2 regions of the Methylobacterium sp. D53M genome follow, and region 1 is predicted to be linked to the other one. Evidence: predicted binding sites of a transcription regulator. Region 1 holds the regulator's gene; the other holds the start of a gene.
What was found. The regulator PhoB, encoded in region 1, activates phosphate uptake and scavenging genes when phosphate is short. The targets are predictions, from matches to a motif close to TGTCATNNANCTGTCAT.
Positions count from the first base shown of each region.

Region 2: a site for PhoB is predicted at 4,863-4,879, ahead of ppk2 (polyphosphate kinase 2). Genes of this name have one in related genera too.

Region 1 is NZ_JBKFAL010000010.1:115,253-122,945, reverse strand. Features, by position in the region: gene pstC (phosphate ABC transporter permease subunit PstC) at 1-265, shown strand, start outside; gene pstA (phosphate ABC transporter permease PstA) at 278-1,168, shown strand; gene pstB (phosphate ABC transporter ATP-binding protein PstB) at 1,191-2,006, shown strand; gene phoU (phosphate signaling complex protein PhoU) at 2,116-2,835, shown strand; gene phoB (phosphate regulon transcriptional regulator PhoB) at 2,958-3,653, shown strand; gene ACLBYG_RS16280 (protein-disulfide reductase DsbD family protein) at 3,833-5,989, opposite strand; gene ACLBYG_RS16275 (aminopeptidase P family protein) at 6,126-7,693, opposite strand, start outside.
Region 2 is NZ_JBKFAL010000002.1:65,977-73,669, reverse strand. Features, by position in the region: gene ACLBYG_RS04490 (hypothetical protein) at 10-546, shown strand; gene ACLBYG_RS04485 (hypothetical protein) at 578-1,096, shown strand; gene ACLBYG_RS04480 (MucR family transcriptional regulator) at 1,148-1,591, opposite strand; gene ACLBYG_RS04475 (helix-turn-helix domain-containing protein) at 1,713-2,681, shown strand; gene ACLBYG_RS04470 (hypothetical protein) at 2,689-2,916, opposite strand; gene ACLBYG_RS04465 (hypothetical protein) at 2,991-3,137, opposite strand; gene ACLBYG_RS04460 (hypothetical protein) at 3,489-3,737, opposite strand; gene ppk2 (polyphosphate kinase 2) at 3,816-4,763, opposite strand; gene ACLBYG_RS04450 (hypothetical protein) at 4,918-5,193, shown strand; gene ACLBYG_RS04445 (hypothetical protein) at 5,251-6,111, shown strand; gene ACLBYG_RS04440 (response regulator) at 6,127-6,507, opposite strand; gene ACLBYG_RS04435 (LLM class flavin-dependent oxidoreductase) at 6,636-7,693, opposite strand, start outside.

The DNA.
Region 1 (7,693 bases):
GATCATCGGCGCGATCATGCTCGGCCTCGGCCGGGCGCTCGGCGAGACGATGGCGGTGACCTTCGTGGTCGGCAACGCCAACCGGCTCTCGGCCTCGATCTTCGACCCGAGCTCGACCATCGCGTCGCGCATCGCCAACGAGTTCAACGAGGCGGACGGCCTCCAGCTGAACGCGCTGATGGCGCTGGGCTGCATCCTGTTCGTGATCACCTTCGTGGTGCTCATCATCGCCCGGCTGCTGACGCGCCGCGTCCAGTCCGCCTGAGGAGCGCGCGCGATGGTTTCCTCCAGCACGATCGCCCCGGCCGCCCAGCGCCGCCCCGGCCGCGTCCGCCAGGGACGCCGCGTCGCCGACCGGACCCTGCGCGTCGCCTGCACCGCCGCGACGGTGGTCGGCGCCCTGGTCCTCGGCTCGATCCTGGTGATGCTGATCGTCCAGGGCGTGCGCGGCTTCACGCCGACCCTGTTCACCAACCCGACCCCGGGCCCGGGCTCCGAGGGCGGCGGCATCGCCAACGCCATCCTGGGCAGCCTCGTTCTGACCGGGATCGGCATCCTCATCGCGACGCCGGTCGGCGTCATGGCCGGGACCTTCCTGGCCGAGTACGGGCGCGGCTCGAAGCTGGCCGCCCTGATCCGCTTCCTCAACGACGTCCTGCTCTCGGCGCCGTCGATCCTGATCGGCCTGTTCGTCTACACGCTGATGGTGCGGCCGATGGGCACCTACTCGGGCTGGGCCGGCGGCGTGGCGCTGGCGATCATCGCCGTGCCGGTGATCGTGCGCACCACCGAGGACATGCTGCGCCTCGTGCCCGGCACCCTGCGGGAGGCCGGCGCGGCGCTCGGCGCGCCGCCCTCGACGGTGATCATGAGCGTGACCTGGCGGGCGGCCTCGGCCGGCATCGTCACCGGCATCATCCTGGCCCTCGCCCGCATCGCCGGCGAGACCGCGCCGCTGCTGTTCACCGCGCTCAACAACAATTCCTGGTTCTCGGCCAACCTGATGGGCGGCGTCGCGAACCTGCCGGTGATGATCTACCAGTTCGCCCTCTCGCCCTACCCGAACTGGCAGGGCCTGGCCTGGGCGGGCGCGCTCCTGATCACCACCACCATCCTGGCGCTGTCGATCATCGCGCGCCTCGTGATCAAGCCGCAGGCCTCGCGCTGAGCCCCCTTTCGAGGACACGACGATGAACGCCGCCTCCGCGATCCCCACGGTCGAGCTGAACCGCAACCGCGCCGAAGAGGGCGGCCCCGTGCGGATCGCCGTCAAGGACCTGAACTTCTACTACGGCAGCTTCCACGGGCTTAAGGACGTCAACCTCAACTTCCACGACCGGCAGGTGACGGCGCTGATCGGCCCTTCCGGCTGCGGCAAGTCCACCCTGCTGCGCTGCTTCAACCGGATCTACAGCCTCTACCCGGAGCAGCGCGCGGAGGGCGAGATCCTGCTCGACGGCGAGAACATCCTCAGCCCCTCCGTCGACCTGAACGAGCTGCGCTCGCGCATCGGCATGGTGTTCCAGAAGCCGACGCCGTTCCCGATGTCGATCTACGACAACGTGGCCTTCGGCCTGCGCCTCTACGAGAAGCTGCCGAAATCCGAGCTCGACGGCCGGATCGAGGAATCCCTGCGCAAGGCCGCCCTCTGGGACGAGGTGAAGGACAAGCTCCGGCAGCCCGGGACCGGCCTGTCGGGCGGCCAGCAGCAGCGCCTGTGCATCGCCCGGACGGTGGCGCAGAAGCCGGAGGTGATCCTGTTCGACGAGCCGACCTCGGCCCTCGACCCGATCTCCACCGGCCGCATCGAGGAGCTGATCGAGCAGCTGCGCGACGAGTTCACCATCGTGATCGTCACGCACAACATGCAGCAGGCGGCGCGCATCTCGCAGTTCACCGCCTTCATGTATCTGGGGCAGCTCGTCGAGTTCGGTCCGACCAACCGGATGTTCATGAACCCGACGGAACGCCGCACGCAGGACTACATCACCGGCCGCTTCGGCTAGTCTGCCGGGCCGCTCCGGTCCCGGGACCGCCGCTCGCGTCTCCGGCGCGCCGGCGGGTCCCGCAAGCCTCCCGGAGGGCCGTCCCCGGGACCCCATCGAAGGATCCGCCATGCCCGGCCATATCGTCACCTCCTACGACACCGACCTGGAGAACCTGCGTCGCTCGATCTCGGAGATGGGCGGCGTCGCCGAGAAGATGACCGCGGAGGCGACCGACGCCCTCGTGCGCCGGGACGACACGCTCGCCCAGGCGGTGATCCTCGCCGACAAGCGCCTCGACGCGCTGCAGCGGGACATCGAGGAGCGCGCCGTGCTGCTGATCGCCCGGCGCCAGCCCCTGGCGATCGACCTGCGCGAGACCATCTCGGCGATCCGCGTCTCCGGCGATCTGGAGCGGATCGGCGACCTCGCCAAGAACGTCGCCAAGCGCGTGGTGGCGATCTCCGACCAGGCGCCGGCCCAGAAGATCGTGCTCGGCGTGCGCCACATGAGCGACCTCGCCGAGGGTCAGCTGAAGGACGTGCTCGACGCCTACGGGAGCCGCGACGTCCAGGCGGCCCACGACGTCTGGGAGCGCGACGGCGAGATCGACGCCCTGTACAATTCCCTGTTCCGCGAGCTCCTGACCTACATGATGGAGGATCCGCGCAACATCTCGTTCTGCACGCATCTCCTGTTCTGCGCGAAGAACGTAGAGCGCATCGGTGACCACACCACCAACATCGCCGAGACGATCCACTACCTCGCCACGGGCGAGACGCTGGCGGGTGACCGGCCGAAGAACGACGCGTCGAACTACGCGACCGTGGACGGCGTGCAGGCGCCGTGAGGCGCCGACCCCGGCGCCTTCCTGTGGGCGCGGCCGGGGTCACTCTCCGTGCGGGTTGAGGCGGGGCGGCGCCTCCTGCACCATCCGGGGACCGCCCGCAGAACGAGTCTTCGAACGTGAGCATGCAAGTCCTGATCGTCGAGGACGAGGAGGCCCTGAGCACGCTGCTCCGCTACAACCTGGAGGCCGAGGGCTTCCTGGTGGATTCGGCGGCGCGCGGCGACGACGCCGAGCTGCTCCTGGCGGAGCGGATCCCGGACCTCGTCCTGCTCGACTGGATGCTGCCCGGCCTCTCGGGGATCGAGCTGTGCCGCCGGATCCGGGCGCGCCGGGAGACCGAGCGCCTGCCGGTGATCATGCTCACCGCCCGGGGCGAGGAGGGCGACCGCGTCCGCGGTCTCGGCACGGGCGCCGACGACTACATCGTCAAGCCGTTCTCGGTCCCGGAGCTGCTCGCCCGGATCCGCGCGCTCCTGCGCCGGGCCAAGCCAGCCCACGTCTCGGACCGGCTGGCGGCCGGCGACCTGGAACTCGACCGCACCGGCCACCGCGTCCGCCGCGGCGGCGAGGAGCTGCATCTGGGCCCCACGGAGTTCCGGCTCCTGGAATTCCTGATGCTGGCGCCGGGCCGGGTCTTCTCCCGCGAGCAGCTCCTCGACGGGGTGTGGGGCCACGACGTCTACATCGACGAGCGCACCGTCGACGTCCATGTCGGGCGGCTGCGCAAGGCGCTGAACGGCCCGCGCCAGACCGACCCGATCCGCACGGTCCGCGGCTCCGGCTACGCCTTCGACGAGACCTTCTCGCTGGAGGCCTGAGGCGGCCTCACGGGCCGTCCGGATAGGACTTCGCTCCGGCGCACCGTCATCGCGAGCGCAGCGAAGCGACCCAGGGCGGCGGGACGCCGGTGCGCGCGGCGCTGCTGGGTTGCTTCGCTCCGCTCGCAAAGACGCTGGGACGGGCCCGCGAAGATTCGCGCGTCCCGGCCTCCAGGGACTCAGCGCGCCAGCGCCGCGCTCCGGCCCGAGGCGGCCGGCACCGCCTCCAGCGCCGCCAGGACCGTCCCCTCGGTGAGGATCTGCGGCAGCACCTGGGGCTCCCCCGTCCCGGTATAGAGCAGGTAGAGCGGGACGCCGCTGCGCCCGTGCTTCTCCAGGAGGCGGGTGATCTCGGGGTTCTGGTTGGTCCAGTCGCCCTTCATGTAGGTCACGCCGCGCTCGGCCATCGCGGCCCGCACGGCCTTCGTGTTGAGCGAGGTCGCCTCGTTGACCGCGCAGGTGATGCACCACGCGGCGGTCATGTCCACGAAGACGGGGCGGTGCGCGTCGACCAGGGCGTCGAGGCGCGCCTGCGTGAACGGCTCGATCCCGTCGGCGGCGGCCTGCGCGGCCGGCGCGGCGCGGTCCCGGGGCAGGGTGACGGCGAGGGCCCCGACGGCGATCAGCGCCAGCGCCGCGGCGGCCTGCGCGACCCGGCCGGCCCGCGGCGGGGCGGCGCGGCCGTGCTCCCAGGCCCAGGCGGCGAAGCCCACGAGGACGAGGCCGATCAGCGCCGCCAGCAGCCCGCGCGGGTCGACCTGCTGCGCCAGCACCCAGATCAGCCACGCCACGGTGGCGTAGACCGGGAAGGCCAGCACCTGCTTGAGGGTCTCCATCCAGGCGCCCGGCCGCGGCAGCGCCCGCAGGGCCGGCGGCCAGAGGGTCAGGAGCAGGAAGGGCAGGGCGAGGCCGAGGCCGAGGCTCGCGAAGACGGCGAGCGCCACGCCGGCGCTCTGGGTCAGCGCGAAGCCCACCGCCGAGCCCATGAACGGCGCCGTGCAGGGCGTCGCCACCAGGGTCGCGAGCACACCGGTGAAGAACGAGCCGCTCAGGCCGCCGCGCCGGGTGAGGCCGTCGCCGAGGCCGGCGAGCCGGCCGCCGACATGGACCGCGCCCGAGAGGCTCAGGCCCATCGCGAACAGCAGGTAGGCGAGCCCCGCCACGATGGCGGGCGACTGGAGCTGGAACCCCCAGCCGATCGCGGCCCCGCCGCTCTTCAGGCCGATCAGCGCGGCGGCGAGCGCCAGGAAGCTCGCCAGGACGCCGGCCGTGTAGGCGAGGCCGTGGAGCCGCAGCCGGGCCGGCCCCTCGCCCGCGTGCCGCACGAGGCTCAGCACCTTGATCGACAGGACCGGGAAGACGCAGGGCATCAGGTTGAGGATCAGGCCGCCGAGGAAGGCGAAGGCCGCGGCGGTCGCCAGCGTCAGCGCGTCGAAGTCGGCGGCGGCCGGCGCGGTCGCGGGCGGCGCGGTCGCGGCCGGCGCCGCGGCGGCCGGGAGGACCGGCTCGTCGCCGTACGCGAAGGCGAGCCGGTGGGTCCCGGCGGCGTCGACCGCCTCGACCGTCAGGACGCCGGGCAGCGCGGCGGGCACCGGGTCGGTCGGGCTGCTCCGGGCGAGAGTCAGGTGCAGGCCGGTCCCGTCGACGCTCATCACCTGCGCGGCGGCGTTGTCGATCGCCGTCTCGGCGTAGGGGAAGTACGCGGCGTTCCGGACCGCCTCGGGCTTGAGGCCGGCCGCGGCGAAATCGAGGCGCAGGGTGTCGCCCTGGCTCGACAGGCTCAGGGGCCAGAGCGCCGGCACGGGGAGCGCAGCGCGGGCGCGCGCGAACAGCGCGGCGTTGGCCGGGTCCGGCTCGGCCTTGCCGACCGGCAGGGTCAGGGCGAGATCGGCCGAGCCGGGCACGCACTCGGTCTCGCAGACGAGGTACGTCAGCTTGGCCTGGATCCGCACCGGGTCGGCCGGGTCGAGGCTCGGCGGCGGCGTCACCGGGACGAGGAGCGTGACCTCACCCTCGTAGCCGTAGTTCATGAGGGTCGCGATCGGGATTCGCTCCGGCGCCGGCCACCGGATCGCGCCGGCGCTGAAGCCGGCCGGCAGGGTCCAGGTCACCTCCGGGGGCAGACCGGAATCGCCCGGGTTGCGCCAGTAGACGTGCCAGCCGGGCTTGACCTGCATCCGCACCGCCAGCGTGAAGGGCTGCGCGCCGGCGACCGCGGCGGGCTCGGCCACGAGGCTCGCGCGCACGAGGTCCGCGGGCGTGCGGAACCCCTGTGCCGCGGCGGCCGAGAGGCCCGCGGCGACGGCCAGGATCAGGAGGGCGAGGCGGCGGATCATGCTGTCCCTTCGCGCGCGGGGCGGTCGCGGTTTCACGCGCGGCGTGTCGGGCTCGGCGCGGGCGTTTCCATGGCGTCCGGTCTTACCATGGCGTCGGGTCTTACCACGGACCGCGTTCGGGATCCCTGCGGCCGGCTCACTCCTCGAGCGGCGCCGTCGCCCGCTCGAGCCAGTCGCGCGTCGCGGTGTCGAGCCCGGGCGCCAGGGTCTCACGGACCCTCGCATGATAGGCGTCGATCCAGGCCCGCTCCCCGGGTTCGAGCAGGTCCGGCCGGATCAGCCGGCGGTCGTAGGGAGCGAGCGTCAGCGTCTCGAAGCCGAGCATCGGGCGCTCCCCGCCCGCGATCGCGCGGGCCTCGACCAAGACGAGATTCTCGATCCGGATGCCGTAGGTGCCGCGGGCGTAGTAGCCCGGCTCGTTCGACAGGATCATGCCGGGCTCGAGCGCCACCGTGCCGGTCTTGGCGATCCGCTGCGGCCCCTCGTGCACCGACAGGAAGGCGCCGACGCCGTGACCGGTGCCGTGGTCGAAGTCGAGGCCCGCCTGCCAGAGCGGTGCCCGCGCGAAGGCGTCGATCTGGGCGCCGGTCGTGCCGACCGGGAATACCGCCCGGGCGATGGCGACGTGCCCCTTTAGCACCCGCGTGAACCGGTCGCGCATCTCCGGGCTCGGCGCGCCGACCGCGACCGTCCGGGTGATGTCGGTGGTGCCGTCCGGGTACTGCGCTCCCGAGTCGATCAGGAACAGCTCGCCCGACTGGACCGCCCGGTCCGTGGCGCGGCTCACCCGGTAGTGGACGATCGCGCCGTTCGGTCCGGAACCCGAGATCGTGGGGAACGAGACCTCGCGCAGGTCGCCGCCGGCGGCCCGGAAATCCTCCAGGGCCTCGACGGCGGCGATCTCGGTGAGGCCGCCGGCCGCGGCCGCACCGTCGAGCCAGGCGAGGAAGCGCACGACGCTCGCCCCGTCCCGGACATGGGCGGCGCGGGCGCCCGCGATCTCGGCGGCGTTCTTGACCGCCTTCATGCCGGTGATCGGGTCCTTGCCGACATCGGCCGTGCCGCCGGCGGCCTCGATCTTCTCCTTCACGGCGACAGCGCCGGTGGCCGCGTCGAGGCGGACGCGCGCGCCCGCCAGGGATGCCAGCCCGTCGTCCAGGTCCGCTCGCGGCAGGATCTCGGCGATCGGCGCGAGTTCCGCCCGCAGAGCCGGATCGATGTTCGGAGAGACGAGGTACAGCCGGGCCCGTCCCTCGCGCGGCAGGATGGCGTAACCCAGCGCCAGGGGCGTGTGGGCGACGTCGGACCCGCGCAGGTTGAAGGCCCAGGCCAGGTTGTGCGGGTCGGAGATCACCAGGGCATCGCAGCCGCCCTCGGCGAGCGCCGCCCGGATCCGGCCGAGCTTGTCGGCGGCCCCCTCGCCGCACAGCGCGTCCGGATGGACCACCACCGGACCGGCCGGCGGCCGCGGCCGACCGGCCCAGACCGCGTCGACGAGGTTCGGCACCGCCCGCACGGTCCCGCCGGCGCGGGTCACGGCCCGCTCCAGGCGCGCCAGACCGTCCGGGGTGTGCAGCCAGGGATCGTAGCCGAGCACCTGATCCCGCCGCAGGTTGGCGCCGACCCAGGCCTCCGCCGTCGACTCGGCGAGCGGCACCACCGTGACGAGGCCGGTATCGACCTGCTCGGGCGCCTGCAGGGTGT
Region 2 (7,693 bases), on a different contig from region 1:
GGACGCGTGATGGAACAGACGAAGCACCCCAAGGCCGAGGCGCTGGACCAGATCGATGCCGTCGCGCGCGACGCCCGCGAGCCGACGACCCGGATCCGCACCGGCAACCTCGTCCTGCTCGCCGCGGACGAGCGCGTCTCGGCGCAGGGGCGCAACCAGAACCCGTCGCCGGTCGAGCGGTGGCCCGACCTGCTGGAGCGGGTGCAGGGCGCGGCGCGCTACATCCGGGACGTCGAGGACCGGGCACAGGAGCAGGAGACGCACGTCCAGGACCTGCTGCGGCAGGTGCGCGCCGACATGGACGCGGCCCGCGCCCAGGTGCTGGCGGCCGAGCGGGAGACCCACGAGGTCCACGCGCAGGCGATCAAGCTGATCCAGGCCGCCGAGGACCGGGCCGCGGCCGCCGAGGAGCGGGCCGCGGCGGCGGAGCAGATGCTCCAGCGCATCGCCGAGACGATCGACGCGGAATTCGTGATGCAGCCGGGCGGACAGGTGACCGGCCCGGCGGGCAGCGCTCGGGCTTCCGCGACGCGGGCGGCTTCGTGACCGGCGCGGACCCGGCGGAACCGCCACGGCGATGAACGCGACGTTCTGGGCCCAGCTCGACGCCCGCATCGCGCGCGAGCGCGGAGAACCGACGGAGCCGGTTCCGGGGATCGCCGACGGCACCCGCACGGCCGACGCGCCGAGCCCGGCGGCGCGTTCCGAAGCGTCCCCCGAACCCGATTCGGAGACGCTGTCGCGGCCGGTGGCGGACTGGAGCCAGATCCTCGACACCCTGTCGGCCGCGACCGTCGCGAAGCAGGCGCAGGATCAGCGCCTGCACCAGCAATCGACCGCCTGCGAGACCCTGGCCGCGGATCTGGAGGCCGCCCAGCAGGAGATCCGGACCCTGCGGGCGCTCCTGGAGGAGGCGCGGGCGCAGGCGGCGCGGCAGGTCCACGAACGCGAGGCGGAAGCCGACCGGCGCGTCCGGGAGGCCGAGGCGCGGGCCGAGGCCGCGACCCTGCGGGCGGCGGCGGCCGAGGACTGGCTCAAACGGATCGAGCAGGCGAGCCGGGATCTGCTGCCCGACGGGCGGCACGCGGCCGCCTGAGGCCGGGAGCGCCAGCCGCGAATCGGCCGCGGCCTGCCGAGGCGGGTCGGCTCAGGCGGCGCGCTCGCCCGGCACGCCGAGGCCGATGGAGCGCGCCAGCGCGGACCGGCGCTCGGCATATTCCTGCGCGACCATCGGATAGTCGGCCGGCAGACCGTAGCGCTCGCGGTAGCTCTGCGGGTGCAGGCCGTGGGCCGTGAGATGGCGCTTGAGCGTCTTGTACCGGCGCCCGTCGATGAAGCTCACGATGCCGTCGGGCCGGATCGAGCTGCGGATCTGCGCGGCGGTAGGCCGGTCGCGCAGCGCGTCCGTGTCCCCAGCCGCCTCGATCGACGCCGCCCCGTTGGCGGCCAGCGCGGTGATCGCGTCGTGACACTGCGCGATGAGGGTCGGGAGGTCGGCGGTCGGAACCCGATTGTTCGATACGTAGGCAGCGACGAGCCCTGCCGTCAGCACGATATTGGATTGAGCGCTGACGAGGGACGAATCGGACACGTTATGGGCTCCTGACAAGGTCGAGAACCCTCTTAGGTTGGTCGGTGCCGTTGCGCTTGCCTGAAAGCGTGCTACCGTTTTCCCGAGCGCGCGCGGCGAAGCATGAATACAAGAATTTACGATGAGGACTTTGTTCTCTACGGCGGATTTCAAGCCGAAAGACAGTTTCCGCCTCTGGCGTGAGACGATCTTCGAGCGGATCGTGCCGGTCGAACTTACGCCTGCCGCGGCGCACGCTTTCACCGGCACACTGGAGGCCGCGGAGGTCGGGCCGCTGCTGATCACGCGCGTGACGCAGAGCGCCGTCACCACCGTCGCGACCCCGGACACGATCCGCCGGCACGGCAAGTACGAGACCCTGAACGTCGCCATCACGCTCAAGGGCCGCGTGTTCAGCGCGCAGGACGACCGCACCGCGATCCAGAATCCCGGCGACATCGTCGTGATGGACCGTCGGCCGGCGACGATGGCCTCCGACGTCGACACGCAGACGCTGTTCGTCGAGCTGCCGCGCGCGGCCCTGGAGCGCGCCCTCGGCTCGACGCGCCGGTTCACGTGCCTCACGATCGGCGCGGATCAAGTCGGCACGTCGATGGTGACGACCTTTTTCCAGGAACTGGTCCGCAACGCGGAGCGCCTGACGCCGGACATGTCGAACCGCATGGCGTCGGTCGGCGTCGATCTCATCGTCGCGAGCATCGCGGAACGCCTCGCGCACGAGACCCCCAAGAACATCCAGGGCGTCCTGATCTTCCAGCGCGCGCTGGCCCACATCGAGGCCCATCTCGGCGACCTGAACCTCGACCCCGCCCGGCTCGCGGCGGCCGTCGGCGTGTCGCTGCGCCACCTCCAGGCCCTGTTCCGCGAGCAGGATCGCAACATCGCCGACTGGATCTGGCGGCGGCGGCTGGAGACCGCCGCGCAGCGTCTCGCCGATCCCGGCTTCGCCCATCTGGCCGTCGGAGAGCTGGCCTACAGCTGCGGCTTCTGCACCCAGAGCCATTTCAGCCGCCGCTTCAAGGACAGCTACGGGATCTCGCCGAGCGAGTACCGGTGGCGCAACCGCGGCGCGGACCAGCTCGCCGGCTGACGTCCGGCTACTGCAGGACGGCGCCCGCGGTGTTCGCGCGGATCCATCCCGGAGCGAGGATGTCGCCGCCCTCGGTGATGATCCAGGGATTGGCATCCTCGGCATCGATCGCCGCGACCGCGGCGGCGAGGGCGGCCCGCAGCGTCGGGAAACTGTGCGACACGGCCACCCGGGCCGGCGCGTAGCCCGGCCAGAGGGTCAGTTCGGCGGGTCGGTCGAGATCGGTCGGCAGCATGGGTCGTGCGGGGCTGGAGGGGCACGCCGCCTGGGCCGCGGGCGTGCGGGGAAGCGGACGGAGAGCTGGCGCGCTCAGGCGGCCTTCGGCTTCGGCCGGGGCACGCGCACCTCGACCATCTGGCCGGTCATCGGGTTGAGGATCAGCATGTCAGCACGTCTCCGGTGGACCTGCCCGTAGAACGCCCGCCGATCGCGCCCGGATCGGAGCGGTCGGCGCAATTGTGCGGTTTGGGTAAACCGATCGTTCACCGTGAAGGCGCGCCGTTCATCCGCGCCGTCTCCGCCCCAGATTACAACCGGGCGTCGTGTGGTCGGAGGTCGGCACACCTACCGTTTTAGGCGTAGGATCCGACGCGCGTCGTCGCGATGGCCGAGCCGCGGGCATACAAAAGCCCGCCACGGCAGGACCGGGCGGGCGGAGTGGCGGCATAGGGTCGGGAGGTTCGCCGTGGCGGCGACCTGCCATCCCGCCCATGACGGCCGCATGACAGCGGTATGCCAGCGCGATGACAGCCGCATGCCAGCCCCACGAATATCGCGCGACCGTCGCGCGAAAGGTGGCCGATCCGGTCAGACCCGCTCCGGCTCCGCCAGCAGGATGGCGGCGCGGATGGCGGCCCGGCGCAGCCCGGCATCGGCCCAGGGCTGATCGATCAGCGTCCGGGCGAAGGGATGCGAGGCCACCGCGGCCGCGGGGTCGATGCGGAAGCCGTCCCCGAACGCCACCGAACCGGGCGTGGGATCGGCCAGATAGGCGTCGACGACGGCCGAGACGTCGTCATCGACGATATCCAGGGTCGTGAACAGGTCGAGAGTCATGGGGCGCTTCGCCATGGCGGCGCTATAGCCGCGCCACCGCGACAGGATCACGACTCCCGCGCCGTCACCGCGCCGCGATCAGTACGCGGCCGGAACGATCATCGCGGCGGGGACCGGGCCGCGCACGTAGTCCGCGTGCCGCAGGCGCTCGGGCAGATGGACCGCCGGGTGCTCCACGCTGCCGTAGGGGATCTGGTCGAGCAGGTGGCTGATACAGTTCAGGCGGGCCCGTCGCTTGTCGACCGCCTCGACCACCCACCAGGGCGCCTCGGGGATATGGGTCCGCGCCAGCATGTCCTCCTTGGCCCGGGTGTAGTCCTCCCAGCGGCGCCGCGACTCGACGTCCATGGGCGACAGCTTCCATTGCTTGAGCGGATCGTGGATCCGCATCCGGAAGCGGAATTCCTGCTCGGCATCGGTGATCGAGAACCAGTATTTTACCAGGACGATGCCGGAGCGCACCAGCATGCGCTCGAACTCGGGGACCGACCGGAAGAACTCCTCGACCTCCGCCTCGGTGCAGAAGCCCATGACCCGCTCGACGCCGGCGCGGTTGTACCAGGATCGGTCGAACAGCACGATCTCGCCGCCGGCGGGCAGATGGGAGACGTAGCGCTGGAAATACCATTGCGTCCGCTCGCGCTCGCTCGGGGCGGGCAAGGCGGCGACGCGGCAGACGCGGGGATTGAGGCGCTGGGTGATCCGCTTGATCACGCCGCCCTTGCCGGCCGAGTCGCGGCCCTCGAACAGCACGACCACGCGCAGTTTCCGGTCCTGCACCCAGTCCTGGAGCCGGACCAGCTCGTGCTGGAGCCGGAGCAGCGCGCGGAAATAGACCTTGCGGTCGAGATGATCGGGCGGCGCGCCGCCGAGCTCGGCCGCGAGCCGGTCGAGGCGATCCTCCTCGAGCCCGAGTTCCAGCTCCTCGTCGTAGCTGTCGGCGAGGTCACGCCGGATCGCCTCCAGGGTGGCATCCGAGTTGGCGTTCAAGGTGGCATCCGGGGCAGAGCTGTCGTCGGGCCGCATCGCCGGTTCTCCTGCGCGTCGCGGGGTCGAGCTAGAGCAGCGTTCCGTGACACGCCTGAGAAAGCGCCGCGCCCGCGGCGGCCGATCCCATGTCGCGCCCGTGATCGTTCCGTCATACGGTTCCGCCACCGATCGGGGCGACCGGAGATGCGTCATGGCTGGAGAAGCGAAGAGGGCCGCGCCGAAGCGCCGGCAGGACGACCCCGATCCGGCGCGCGCCGAGGGCGAGAAGGTCGGCGCGCGCATCGATGCCGCCTTCGAGAAGCTCGCCGGGAAGCTGCGCGCCCGCGCCGACAGGGCCCGCGCCAAGCTCGACGCGGCGACGAAGGCCGAGAAGCGGGCGGTGCTGCTGCGCCGCTACGAACTCTACGCGGACGCGGCGGCCTATCTCGAGGAGCGGCTCGTCGATCGCGGGGGGCGATCCGCGTGATCTCCATCGACCCGGCCGGGCGCGGCGCCGCCCGACGCAGCTGACGGCGAGGATCCCATGTTCGACGCGACCAAGATGCTCGCCGACGCCCTCGGCGAGCACCTGGCCCTGACCTACCAGCGGACCTTCGGCAGCCGGGAGCCGCGCTACGCCGAGATCATCGAGGCCGCGGCGCGCCTGACGATCGAGCGGATCGTCGGGAGCGACGCCCTCTACCATGACGGCGACCACACGGCCCTCGTCACCCTGGTCGCCCAGGACATCCTCCGCGGCCGCTTCCTGCAGCAGGGCATCACGCCCGAGGACTGGCTGCACATGATCCTGGCCGCCCTCTACCACGACATCGGCTACGTGCGCGGCGTCTGCGCCGGAGACCGGCTGCAGGCCTTCGTCATCGACGCGCAGGGCACGACCGTCAGCCTGCCCCGGGGCGCCTCTGACGCGGCGCTGGCACCCTACCACGTGGAGCGCTCGAAGCTGGCCGTGCAGGAGCGCTTCGGCACGCACGATCTCGTCGACGCGTCCCGGGTCATCCGGGCGATCGAGCTGACCCGCTTCCCGGTCCCCGAGGACGATTCCCATCGCGAGACCGGGACCGAGGCCGGCCTGCTGCGGGCGGCCGACCTGATCGGTCAGCTCGGCGACCCGCTCTACCCGCGCAAATTGAACGCCCTGTTCCACGAATTCGCCGAGATCGGCGTCAACGCGGAACTCGGCTACGACAGCCCGGCCGACCTCGCGGAGCGCTACCCGTCGTTCTTCTGGGGCAAGATCGAGCCCGTGATCGGGGACGCGATCCGGTTCCTCGACCTCACGGTCGAGGGGCGGGGCTGGGTCGCGAATCTCTACGCCCACGTCTTCGCCATCGAGCACGACCGCCGGCGCATGGGCCCGCATCCCGGGCCGGGCCCCCTCTGAGGCGGCGCGGCGGCCTCAGGCGGCCGCGACGAGCCTGGTCACGGCCCGGACCAGCTCCGCCGCCACGAAGGGCTTCTCCAAGATGGGCCGGCTCGCCTCGGCCGTGGCGCCGGTGACCCGCACGTCGCCGGTGGCGAACAGGTACGGCACGCCGAGGACGCCGAGACGCTCAGCGACCGGATAGACGCTGTTCCCGTCGCCCAGATTCACGTCGAGCACCGCGGCGTGGGGCGTCTGCTCGGCGATCAGGTCCAGGGCGAGATCCGCGCGCGGGACCGGGCCGATCACCTCGGCCCCGGCGCTGTGCAACCAGCGCTTGACCTCGCTGGCGATGAGATACTCGTCCTCGACGACGAGGACGCGGCACCCGGACAGGGGCGGAACAGCCTCGGGCACGATCCCCTCCCATCGGCGCGCGACGATCCGAGAATAACCGCGCGACACGACCGGAGGTTCGCGCCGTTCGCATGATCCGCCACGCACCCCGACGGCGCGGGACCGCGCCGGCCCGCGCGGCGGGTCGATCAGCCCCCTGGCCGAGCCGGGGCGTCGGGCGGGGCGTCGGGCGGGAAGAAGCGGTTGGCCGGCCGCGCGAGGCCGAGATGGTCGCGCAGCGTCGTCCCCGCGTAGTCCCGGCGGAACAGCCCGCGCCGCTGCAGCTCCGGCACCAGCCGGTCGACCACGTCGTCGAGACCCTCGGGCACGAACGGGAACATCACGTTGAAGCCGTCGCAGGCGCGGGTCTCCAGCCACTCCTCCATCCGGTCGGCCACCTGCGCGGGCGTGCCGACCATCTGCAGGCCGCCGTAGCCGCCGACCTTGCGGGCGAGTTCCCGCACGGTCGCGCCGGTGCGCCGGGCGTAGTCCACGATCTGGGCCTGCCCGCTCTTGCTGGCGTTGCTCTCGGGGAGCTCCGGGAGCGGCGCGTCGAGGGCGAAGCCGGTCGCGTCGACGCCGAGGCGGACCGAGAGGTTGGCGAGGCCGCTGTCGGGATGGACGAGGTCGTCGAGGCGCGCCTTCTTGGCCTGCGCCTCGTCCTCCGTCTCGCCCAGGACGATGAAGCAGCCGGGCAGGATCTTGAGCTGGTCCGGGTCGCGCCCCGCCGCCGGCATCCGGCCCTTCACGTCGGCGTAGAAGGCACGCGCCGCCTCCAGGGTCGAGGCCGCGCCGAACACCATCTCGGCGGTCTCGGCGGCGATCTGCTTGCCGGCCTCGGAGGCGCCGGCCTGGACGATCACCGGCCAGCCCTGCACCGGCCGGGCGACGTTGAGCGGGCCCTTCACCTTCAGGAAGTCGCCGCGGTGGTCGAGGACGCGCATCTTCGCCGGGTCGAAGAACAGGCCGCTCGCCGGATCCATCGTGAAGGCGTCGTCGGCGAAGGAATCCCACAGGCCGGTCACTACGTCGAAGAACTCGCGCGCCCGGGCGTAGCGGGTGGCGTGCTCCAGATGCGCGTCGCGGCCGAAGTTCAGGGCCTCGTCCGGGTTGCCGGAGGTGACGAGGTTCCAGCCGGCCCGCCCCTTCGAGATATGGTCGAGCGAGGCGAACTTGCGGGCGACGTGGTAGGGCTCGTTGTAGGTTG